3 regions of the Brevibacillus sp. FSL K6-2834 genome follow, and region 2 is predicted to be linked to each of the others. Evidence: predicted binding sites of a transcription regulator. Region 2 holds the regulator's gene; each other region holds the start of a gene.
What was found. The regulator LexA, encoded in region 2, represses DNA repair genes until DNA is damaged. The targets are predictions, from matches to a motif close to CGAACATATGTTCG.
Positions count from the first base shown of each region.

Region 1: NST96_RS10150 (DNA polymerase IV) is a predicted target of LexA. The motif match lies at 1,859-1,872, and genes of this name have one in related genera.
Region 3: NST96_RS21865 (YolD-like family protein) is a predicted target of LexA. The motif match lies at 1,370-1,383, and genes of this name have one in related genera.

Region 1 is NZ_CP151945.1:2,061,774-2,065,050, forward strand. It holds gene NST96_RS10135 (peptide ABC transporter substrate-binding protein) at 1-409, shown strand, start outside; gene NST96_RS10140 (gamma-glutamyl-gamma-aminobutyrate hydrolase family protein) at 425-1,159, shown strand; gene NST96_RS10145 (peroxiredoxin) at 1,230-1,670, shown strand; gene NST96_RS10150 (DNA polymerase IV) at 1,885-2,937, shown strand; gene NST96_RS10155 (hypothetical protein) at 2,963-3,148, shown strand; gene NST96_RS10160 (hypothetical protein) at 3,251-3,277, shown strand, end outside.
Region 2 is NZ_CP151945.1:3,091,037-3,094,313, forward strand. It holds gene NST96_RS15345 (UvrD-helicase domain-containing protein) at 1-171, opposite strand, end outside; gene crcB (fluoride efflux transporter CrcB) at 375-743, opposite strand; gene NST96_RS15355 (DUF896 domain-containing protein) at 836-1,033, opposite strand; gene NST96_RS15360 (LysM peptidoglycan-binding domain-containing protein) at 1,114-1,470, opposite strand; gene lexA (transcriptional repressor LexA) at 1,627-2,250, shown strand; gene NST96_RS15370 (DUF456 family protein) at 2,436-2,921, opposite strand.
Region 3 is NZ_CP151945.1:4,465,003-4,468,279, forward strand. It holds gene NST96_RS21860 (metallophosphoesterase) at 1-790, opposite strand, end outside; gene NST96_RS21865 (YolD-like family protein) at 984-1,352, opposite strand; gene NST96_RS21870 (sigma-70 family RNA polymerase sigma factor) at 1,472-2,023, shown strand; gene NST96_RS21875 (hypothetical protein) at 1,999-3,123, shown strand.

The sequences.
Region 1 (3,277 bases), 1.0 Mb from region 2:
GGATCAGTGGAGAAAAGCGTTCGGCATCGAAGTGAAGCTGGTAAACAAAGAGAACAAGGTTCACCGTGAACAGATGAAAGCGGGCAACTTCGATATCGGCCGGGCGAGCTGGATTGGCGACTTTAACGATCCGATCAACTTCCTGGAAGTGTTCAAAGGCGGTCTGAACACGTCCAAATGGGAACACAAGGAGTTCCTTGATATGCTGGCTAAGTCCGCCACAGAAGGAGACGAAGCCAAACGCAACGTGAGCCTGAAGAGGGCCGATGCCATTGTAATGGATGAAATGCCCGCCTTGCCGATCTACTACTTCACGTACACATGGGTAAAGCAGGACAGTGTAAAAGATGTCGTCATTGACGCATTGGGCTTCATCGACTTCAAATACGCATCGAATGAAAAGAAATAGCAGGGAGTGACTTTCGTGCAACCGATTATTGGCGTGGCATGTACCAAGATGTTCTTTCCAAACAACAACCTTGATCAGTATTTCTATGTCGGCTCCGGATATGTGGACGGCGTAGCCCGTACTGGCGGCGTTCCGTACATTTTTCCGCTCTTGACAGTGAAGGATGCTCCTTTTCGGGCCATGATTGAATCGCTGGACGGTTTGATCCTGACGGGTGGAGATGATCCGGCACCGCATTTGTACGGGGAAGAGCCGTTGCAAGGTTTGGGTGAGGTAGAGTACGAGAGGGACCTGGCAGAGCTGGAAGTGATCAGACTGGCGCTGGAAATGAAAAAGCCTATCCTCGGTATTTGCCGCGGCATGCAGATTCTCAATGTGGCCGCAGGCGGAACTTTGATACAGGATATTCCGAGTCAGGTGCCGGGCGCGTTCCAGCACGCTCAAAAAGGTTCCCGCCAATACGGAGCGCACAAAGTGACACTGCAACCAGGCGTCGTCGCAGAGGCGCTGGGCAAAACAGAGATTCTCGTCAATACTTCCCACCATCAGGCGGTGAAAGACGTAGCTCCCGGGTTTCGGGCGACAGGAGTCGCGGCTGACGGGGTGATTGAGGCTATCGAGAGCCTCGACGGGCTGCATGTAGGGCTGCAATGGCATCCAGAGCGGATGTGGGCCCATGATGACAATATGCTGAAAATAGCGGAAGCCTTTGTGGGCAAATGCAAGCAATTGAAAATGCAATCGCTGTAAAAAAGGACCGCTCTCCCATTTTATGGGGGGCGGTCCTTTTTGTCTGGTATACTGGAGTGGGGGTGTCGCGATGCTGACAGTCGGAACGAAAGCGCCTTTGTTTGCTGCCGAGAGCACAAAGGGGCGGATCGACCTTCAAACGTTTATCGGAAAGAAAAAAATAGTCCTCATTTTTTATCCGGGAGATGACACGCCTGTCTGCACAAAGCAGCTATGCGCGATCCGCGATCGGTACAGTGATCTGGAAGCGGCTGATGCGGTTGTTATCGGAATCAATCCGGCCGACCTGACGAGCCACCGGGCTTTTTCAGGCAAGTTCGGATACGATTTTCCCTTGATTGCCGACGGGGACCATGCCATACGAAAAGCATACGGGGTAGGAAAGGTTCTCGGATTTTTATTCCAACAACGGATTGTATACATCATTGATAAGCACGGAATGATTGCCTATGCGAGAAAAGGAAATCCTGCAGTAACGGAACTGCTCCAGGTTGTGAACAATATCCCGTAAACGATCACAGCGATAATGAACAACACGAATAGTAGCCAGGATAGAGGGAACGCCGTTCGGATAGAGTAAAAGCCACTCGGATCGAGCAAAGCTACTCCCGTTAACACCGAACCGCTGACAATTAAGGGAGCAAGGCAGGAAGGAACGCATGCTTGCAACCGGTCAAAGAAGCAGCGATAATAGGGATGAGAATGTATGTTTGGTGGTCATATCGATGAAAAAAATTTTACATGTCGATATCGATGCGTTTTTTGCCAGTGTAGAACAGCTCGACAGGCCCGAATATCGCGGCCTGCCGGTTATTGTAGGCGGCATGAGCAATCGGGGAGTTGTCTCGACGTGCAGCTATGAAGCCAGAAAATATGGTGTTCGTTCGGCGATGCCGGTCGCATTGGCGCGGAAAAAATGTCCTCAGGGGATTTTTCTGCCTGTCCGCTACGAGCGGTACGTGGAGAAGTCGGCAGAGATTCGTGCCATCTTTTCCTCCTTTACGGACCGCTATCAGACAGTTGGGCTCGACGAAGCGTATCTCGACGTATCCGGATATGAAAATGCCGTTCCGATCGCCAAGGAGATCAAACGGCGGATTCTCCGGGAAACCGGTCTTACTTGCAGTGTCGGTCTTTCCTATAATATGTCACTCGCCAAAATTGCCAGTGATCTGAAGAAGCCGGATGCATTCGTGGTGATTCGTCCCGAGCAATCGCTTGATGTTCTCCGGAATTTGCCGATCGGAACACTGCACGGTGTCGGTAAAAAAACGCAGGAGCTTCTTGCGAAAAAAGAAATTCGCACGGTTGAGGATTTTTGGCGGCTTTCCTTGGAGGAAGCTGTGAATATGCTGGGGAAACTTGGTCATGCTTTGTATTTTCGAGCACGCGGAGAGGACGACAGGGAAATCGTAACAGAGCGCTCGCCCAAGTCTTTAAGCAGGGAGACGACACTCGCCTATGATTTGTACCAGCGTGACGAGATCGCCTCGGTAGCCTTCTCGCTTTTGCAGGAGGTTGAGCAGGATATACAAGATGAGGGTGTCATCCCCCGGACGATCACGCTGAAAATCAAGTTTGCTGATTTTACGATCAGAAGCAAGCAGCGGAAAAAAGAGTACGGTGCAGCATGGAGAGATCTGTTGGAAGAACTCCTGGATGCCTTTGATTATAGCCCGGGTGTCCGGCTGGTCGGCGTCGGTTTTTCCAATTTTGCATCGCCCGATGAAGAAAGGTACGAGCAACTCAGCCTGTTTTCATGGAATATGCAATGGTGAGGTTCAGTCGAGAGGAGAATACAAAATGACAGGCGTAAACCGGTTTCATTGCTGCGCCACCTGCGTTCACTTTCGCGTGGAAAAGGAAGCAGGCGGCATTGTCTATCGATGCTCTCGACTCACCTACGAGACCAAACCTACCTATCAATTTCAATGCTGGGAGCCGAAAGAGCAGGTACAGCGGTTGATACAAAGAGAAACGAGAGCCTGAGTTTCTAGCAAAATACGCGAATGATAGGGGAGAAACGTGGCTTCGGGTCAGACAGGTTCGCCATAGTATGTACCATCCTTTGATTGAAAGGGGGTACGAGACATGGCAAAAGCGGCATATAACTTCGGA
Region 2 (3,277 bases):
CTCAAGGTAGCGAAGCTCTTTTCCTTTTTTGTAGTTGACGACCTGTTTCACATAATCGTCCGTAATCTCTTTAACCTCTTTCCGAAGAGTGTCCACTTCCTTTTGGATAATAGAGCGTGTTTCATCGAGTCTCTTCTGTTCATGCTCGTAGTCCGGGTGCTGTACAGTCATTTATATCCTCCTTTCCAAATTGTCAGGTTCAGCATCGCAAGGAGAAGTCCGGTTTTATTTCCACATGGTTTCCGGGCACGGGCTCTTCTTTGTTTCCTCGTAGCCTTCCAATGCCCTCTTCTTTGATTTGATGTTGCTTCCGGATTGGCTCTCTTTTGTTCTCGTTGACGCCTGCCCGTCTTATCCCGCTATATCTTGCCTGTTTACCACACTTGTCTGCCGATCCAGATCCCTGAACCGCAAGCAAGAAGGCCGGCCAAAACACTGGCGCCTGCATAGAACAGCCCTCTGCCGATCTGCCCATCTCCGATGAAGCTTACCACCTCAAGCGAAAAGGTAGAGAACGTAGTAAATCCCCCCATCAGCCCGGTTGTAAACAGAAGGTACATCTCCAAAGACATCAATCCTTTTTCCTTTCCCCACGCATAGAGCAGTCCGATGAGAAAAGAACCGGAGACATTGGCCAGCCATGTCCCAGCCGGCAATCCGGGTTGGTTCATTGCGAGACCGAGACCATAGCGTAGCAATGAACCGACGGCTCCTCCTACGGCAACAGCCAGCCATGCCATCATGGCAATCCCCCCTTCTCTCCTTTTTTGTATGGAACAAAAAGACATCCAGGCAAAAAGCATGGATGTCTTCTTTTTATGTCAAATGGTGCGTTTTAGTGTTTGGGGTTGTTATCCTCGAGGTCTTCCACGTAGCGGATCGATTCGAGATTGGAGCGAAGCGACATTTTCACAGCATCAATGTATTTTTGCCGCAGTTTTTTCTGTTCCTGTTTTTCCTCTTCAGTCAACCCGGCTTCACGAGATTTTTTGGCCAACTCGTTGATCCGTTTGATTTCCGCGTCTGATACCAAAGCCGTTTCCCCTCGCTTTCAATGAATGCCGCTCTATTATATCACATCTCGGCAACGAAGCAAGGGAAAGCTGCAGCTTGTCAATTCCCGACAGGAATTTGAATCGATTGGCCTGGATAAATAATGGCACTTTCCAGCTTGTTCAATTTTTGAATCGCATATACCATATCGCGAACATCCATTTTCGGGTCACTCTTGTAGGTGACCGCCAGCTCCCACAAGCTGTCTCCCGGTTGGACGACGATTTCCTTTACTGGTTGGATCATTTGAGCTTGTTGTACCGTATGATCCCCAGAAGCGAACACTAGTTCTGTCAAAGTGTAAAAAAAGAGAGTGAAAGCGGCAAAAAACAGAATGGCCTGTCCACGCGTAATGCCAAAACGAGCAGTTTTTCTTTCTTCTTTGGCGAAGCGATTAGATACGGTCATTGTACTCATTATTTCATCCCCCTGCAAACGTACGTTCTATCTTCTTGTTCTCATCATAATGCGAACACTTGTTCATGTCAAGAAAAAAACGAACTTATGTTTGTCGAACGCAGGATCCCATGGTATAATATAGAAAACATGTTCGAGAAGATAGAGGTGTGGTCTATGTCCAAGCTATCCAATAGACAGCAAGCCATCATCGATTTCATCCGCAAAGAAGTAAGGGACAAGGGTTATCCCCCATCTGTCCGTGAAATCGGGGAGGCTGTCGGTCTGGCATCCAGTTCAACTGTTCACGGCCATCTGGCCAGGTTGGAAAAAAAGGGGCTCATCCGCCGCGATCCTACCAAGCCCCGCGCGATTGAGCTGCTGAAAGAAGAGGAGCGCTTTCAAGACGACTTTGACGTATCTGTTGTACGCGTACCGGTGATCGGAAAGGTGACTGCGGGTCAGCCGATCACTGCTGTCGAGCAGGTGGAGGATTACTTCCCACTCCCTGACAGCATCGTGACATCGGACAAGGTGTACATGCTGCGCGTGTCCGGAGACAGTATGATCGAGGCTGGCATCCTGGATGGAGACTACGTGATCGTTCGCCAGCAGAATGTGGCCAATAACGGTGATATCGTCGTCGCCATGACTGAAGAGGACGAGGCAACCGTGAAGCGTTTCTTCAAGGAAAAGAACCATTTCCGGCTGCAGCCTGAAAACGCGACATTGGAGCCGATTATTCTGGATTCTGTAACGATTCTGGGGAAAGTGATTGGCGTGTACCGCTTGATTCACTAGAATAAGAGATTTCGTTGCTTGGATGAGCCATGCCTTATGGCGGACTCTTTGAAAAACGCAATCGACTACGACAAGCTTTCCTTTTCCACCCTGACAGCAAAAAAGGCGTTCGCGATTGCCTCGCGGACGCCTCTTCTTTTCATTTCCTTCGATTCTTTGATCGGTCCTTCTCCTACGAATCCCACTTACAGTGCGACAAAGAACCAGATGATCATCACTACCTGAAGAACAACTTTTACGACCACACTGCCCAAAAAACCGATGAGCGAACCCACTCCCGCTTTAACAGCCCGTTCAAACGGCTGCTTTTGGATCAGCATTTCCACCAGAACGACCAGCACGAACGGCATGATCAGCATGCCAAATGGGGGGAACAAAATCACCCCGAGCAAAATCCCCAGTGCAGCTGCCCACGATGACGCTTTGGAGCCCCCGTACTTCTTGACAAAGTACATGTTGGTGAGTAAATCCGCACCGTAGAGAAGAACACTTAAGACCGCCATTCCCCACCAGAAGGAGGCCGGAAGTCCGGCACCCGGATCAGCAATAAAAAAGTGATACAGCAAGAATCCGCCCCACAATAAAATCGTATCAGGAATGACCGGCAAAAAGATTCCGGCAATACTGAGGATAAACAAGGCCGCTATCACGATCCACAACAAGATCTCCATCCATTGACACTCCCTTCTGTATAGGGTATACGATAAAGTGCGGTTTTCGTTTCCATCGACTCGCTACATTTTGACAGAAACCTGTATATACTCGGTTCTTCTGCGAGTCGTAAAGCCAAACGTCGAATCGGAACATAGATGGTCTCGTCCCTCATTGTTCCCCTGCAGAGTTGCAAATAAAAGAAAGATAATCTGAAAGGACAGAAAATGGCTATGCATTCTCAAACGAAGCGAGATTGGTTTGACCCTTCCTACCTGAAAAAAGGAACCCCTCGGCAGCGGGAAGCCTGGTGTATTTTGCAACTCAAAAATGCAGAGTTTGGCGGCCAATTTATGCAGAACACTGCCAACATCAA
Region 3 (3,277 bases), 1.4 Mb from region 2:
GCTTCACTGTTCCCAATCCGCGGCTGACATAAAAAACACTGCTGTCCGAATCTGTTTTTGCACCTGTATGCACATCCCGGTATGCTCCCCAGGTCTTCCCAAACAACCGGATCTGCCCGCCGTGGGTGTGGCCGCAAAGCAGAAGGTCATAGGCCAGCCCTTCCTGGCGAATAAACCTCTTAATGCGAGGCGAGTGGGCCAGAAAAACAGTCAACGGCGCCGGATTGGCGCTTTCAGCCGTACCATTTGAGTGGTCCATAAACGCGCTCTGGTCTGGCACGTTGTTCCGCTCGTTTCCGTAAATGGAGTTGTCGAAACCGTACAGCATGACTGGCCTTCCATCAATCTGTACAAAAGCGGCCGCATTTTCAAGTACAGTCATTCGGGACAGCCACGCTTCCCGCAGCTGTTCATATTCAGCCGTTGCAAACTTGCGCTTCCTCAAGAAGCGGCGTTCCTCCCTTTCGTAATTCCCGGGCACAAAAAACAAGCCGAAACGAGATTCAATGCGTCCCAGCTCGTTTAGCACATGTGTCAGCTGCTCTCTTCTGCTAGTCAAATCTCCCGTCACGCACACCAGATCCGGCTGCCATCGGTTGATCAGCCTGCTGATCCTTCCATTCCAAAACCGGGTGCGGCCATGCAAATCAGAAATGTGGACTATCGTGCAAGCAGGTGAGTGAGGCTTTGGAAGCCGGCAGACTGTCGTTTTGACAACCCACGTGTGAAAGCTCAACATTCCCAGGAAGATCAAAATAAAAAAGACAGCCAACGTTCCCCATAAAGCCATAGCGTTTTCCCCCAGCACGATTTCTTGAGGCCCATTTCCCGTTTGCAAAGCCTCTGTCTTCTGCCGATCTTTGCCTTTTTCCCTGAACCGAATAAAAGAGAGTGAGCCTCAAAATATGATCGTAAATGAAGTTCGACACAACTTCAACGAGTCCCTTCCTTATTATGGCAAACCACGCACTGAGCTGTACATCCTAAAAGCTCGCCCTTTTTGTTTTAACGACGCGCACCAGATCTTCAACCCCGATCCACTGCGCCTCCCAGTCGTTGACCAGCTTGAATTTCTTTTGTCCCACATCGATATTCCGGACGACCCCCCAGGCTGTCTCGACCACTCCCAGTCCCCCGGCTGTTTCGCGAAACCAGGAAACGGTGATCGCGTAGTCGTACTGCGTCGAATCGTAGACGCGGAAGCACATTTCGCCAAAATCGTCTTCGTCCACGACCGGGCGTCCAACAAGAGGCAGCGCCGGGCTTTCCTCGCCGCCTTTCGTCAGCGACAACGCGTGTTTCAAAACTGCCATCTCCATACTTTCTGAAAAGTCTTCGATGTTCTTAGCCATTCCGGTACCCTCCAACAGGAACATTTGTTCTTATTCTACTCCTTTTTTGCGAATATGCAAATGGAGGATTTTGTAGCGCTCTTGCCTCCAGCTTCGTCAAATAAGCAATGAGCAAGGAGGTGATTCCCTTCGAACCGCTAGCCAAGAGAAGAGAGCAGGTCATCAAGGAGTGGGTGGCCACGCACCATGCCCTGATCTTTCGAACAGCCTATTACTATGTAAAAAATAGAGCAATCGCCGAGGATTTGACCCAGGAGGTGTTCGTGAAAGCCTTTCAAAAATTTGATTCCTTTCGGGAAGACGCCAATCCGAAGACCTGGCTTTACCGGATTGCCATAAACACCGCCAAGGATTATTTGCGATCATGGAATCATCGGCATCTTTTTTTTACTTCCGTTTTTTTTGAAAGGAGCTCCTCTCAGTCTATCGAGGAGCAGGTTATGCACCAGTTTCAAAATGACGAGCTGGTCCAAAACGTCATGGGGCTTCCGACCAAATACAGGGAAGTCATTGTGCTCTACTACTTTGAAGAGATGCGAACGCCCGACATTGCCGAGCTTTTGGGACTGAAGGATTCAACAGTGCGGGTCAGGCTTTCGCGAGGCTTGGAAAAGCTGAGGCAATTGCTGAAAGGAGGAGATCAGGATTGGACATCCTTGACCGACAGCTGAAACAACGAAAGGAACTGGTACACGACTCGCTCAGACTGACCCAGGAGGAAGTGTCCCGGCTGGAGCAAAGAACGCTCGCTTCCCAAGCAATGGCTAAAAGTGGAAAAAAACGATTCCTTGTCCGAACATGTGCCATAGCTGGCGTCGCGGCAGTGGCCGCCATCCTTCTTTGGGCCGGTCCGCTCGCTCAGCTTCCGGAAGAAAATCCAAGCCAGTTGGTTTCTCCTCCTGTGACGACGCCCAATCACCAGCAGACGCCAGCCCCTGCACTGCCCGAAGCACCCAAACAGACTGTCGCCTGGCAGACAGAAGCGGATAAACTGGCTTTTTACCGCGTATTTTCGCTCGGCATGACCTATGACGAAGCAAAGGCGCTCTTCCCCGAATTGGGAGAACTGCAGCCGCTTGGGGGAATTGAAATCCTGGGTGCGGACGGCTTGCAAGAAGCCTTCATGCCCGTCACCTTGGGAGACGAGCAGGTACAGCTGACGCTCTCTTTTGAACACGGCTTCCTCTATGCTGCCCGATACCAGATCGAAAGCAAAGACGAACAGAGGATCATGCAGAAAAAAGCCGAGCTGGAGACGTTCTATGCAAGCGATTTTGGCTCGCCAAAAGAAGAAGCGCTTGAATCGGGAACGAGTTCGGCATGGAGCCCCTTCTTTGGGCTCGGTCTGACGAAAAACTGGGACGGCCGCTACATCCTCATCTGGGGGCTGCAAGGAGGTGAAGAGGCATTGGAGGAGCTATACCGGGATCGAGAGTTTACCGTCCAGGAAGCGATTGAGCGGGCGCTGTCGGAGCAGCCGGAGTTTCCTGCCCGCACAGGTGAAACCAGGCAAGTCCGTGTCGAAGGAATACCCGAGACACTGGCAACCACCAGCCTGCGAACGAAGGTAAAGCTGCAGACGAGAGACAGCTATCTCGTTACATTTGAACGGATGTGGACGATTCAGGGTGGCGACAATCGCCAAATGACGATCCCTAGCTACTGGACCTACGAGGTAACAGAGAAACAGGTGAAGCTGGTGGACAGCTATGTTGCAGATCGAGAGGTGATGGAGTATCTACATGCTGCTGCGCCCCCGCCGAAAGGCTGATCGCAGCTCGTGGGGTGGCTTGCTGAAACAGGAAAAGGCGGGTATTCGCGCCCTACCCTTTCTCTATATGTCTTTGAGATCGATGACGTAATAGTGAAACTCGGCAACAGCTTCAAAACCTATCGACTGATAGAGGTTCAAAGCACGCCTGTGA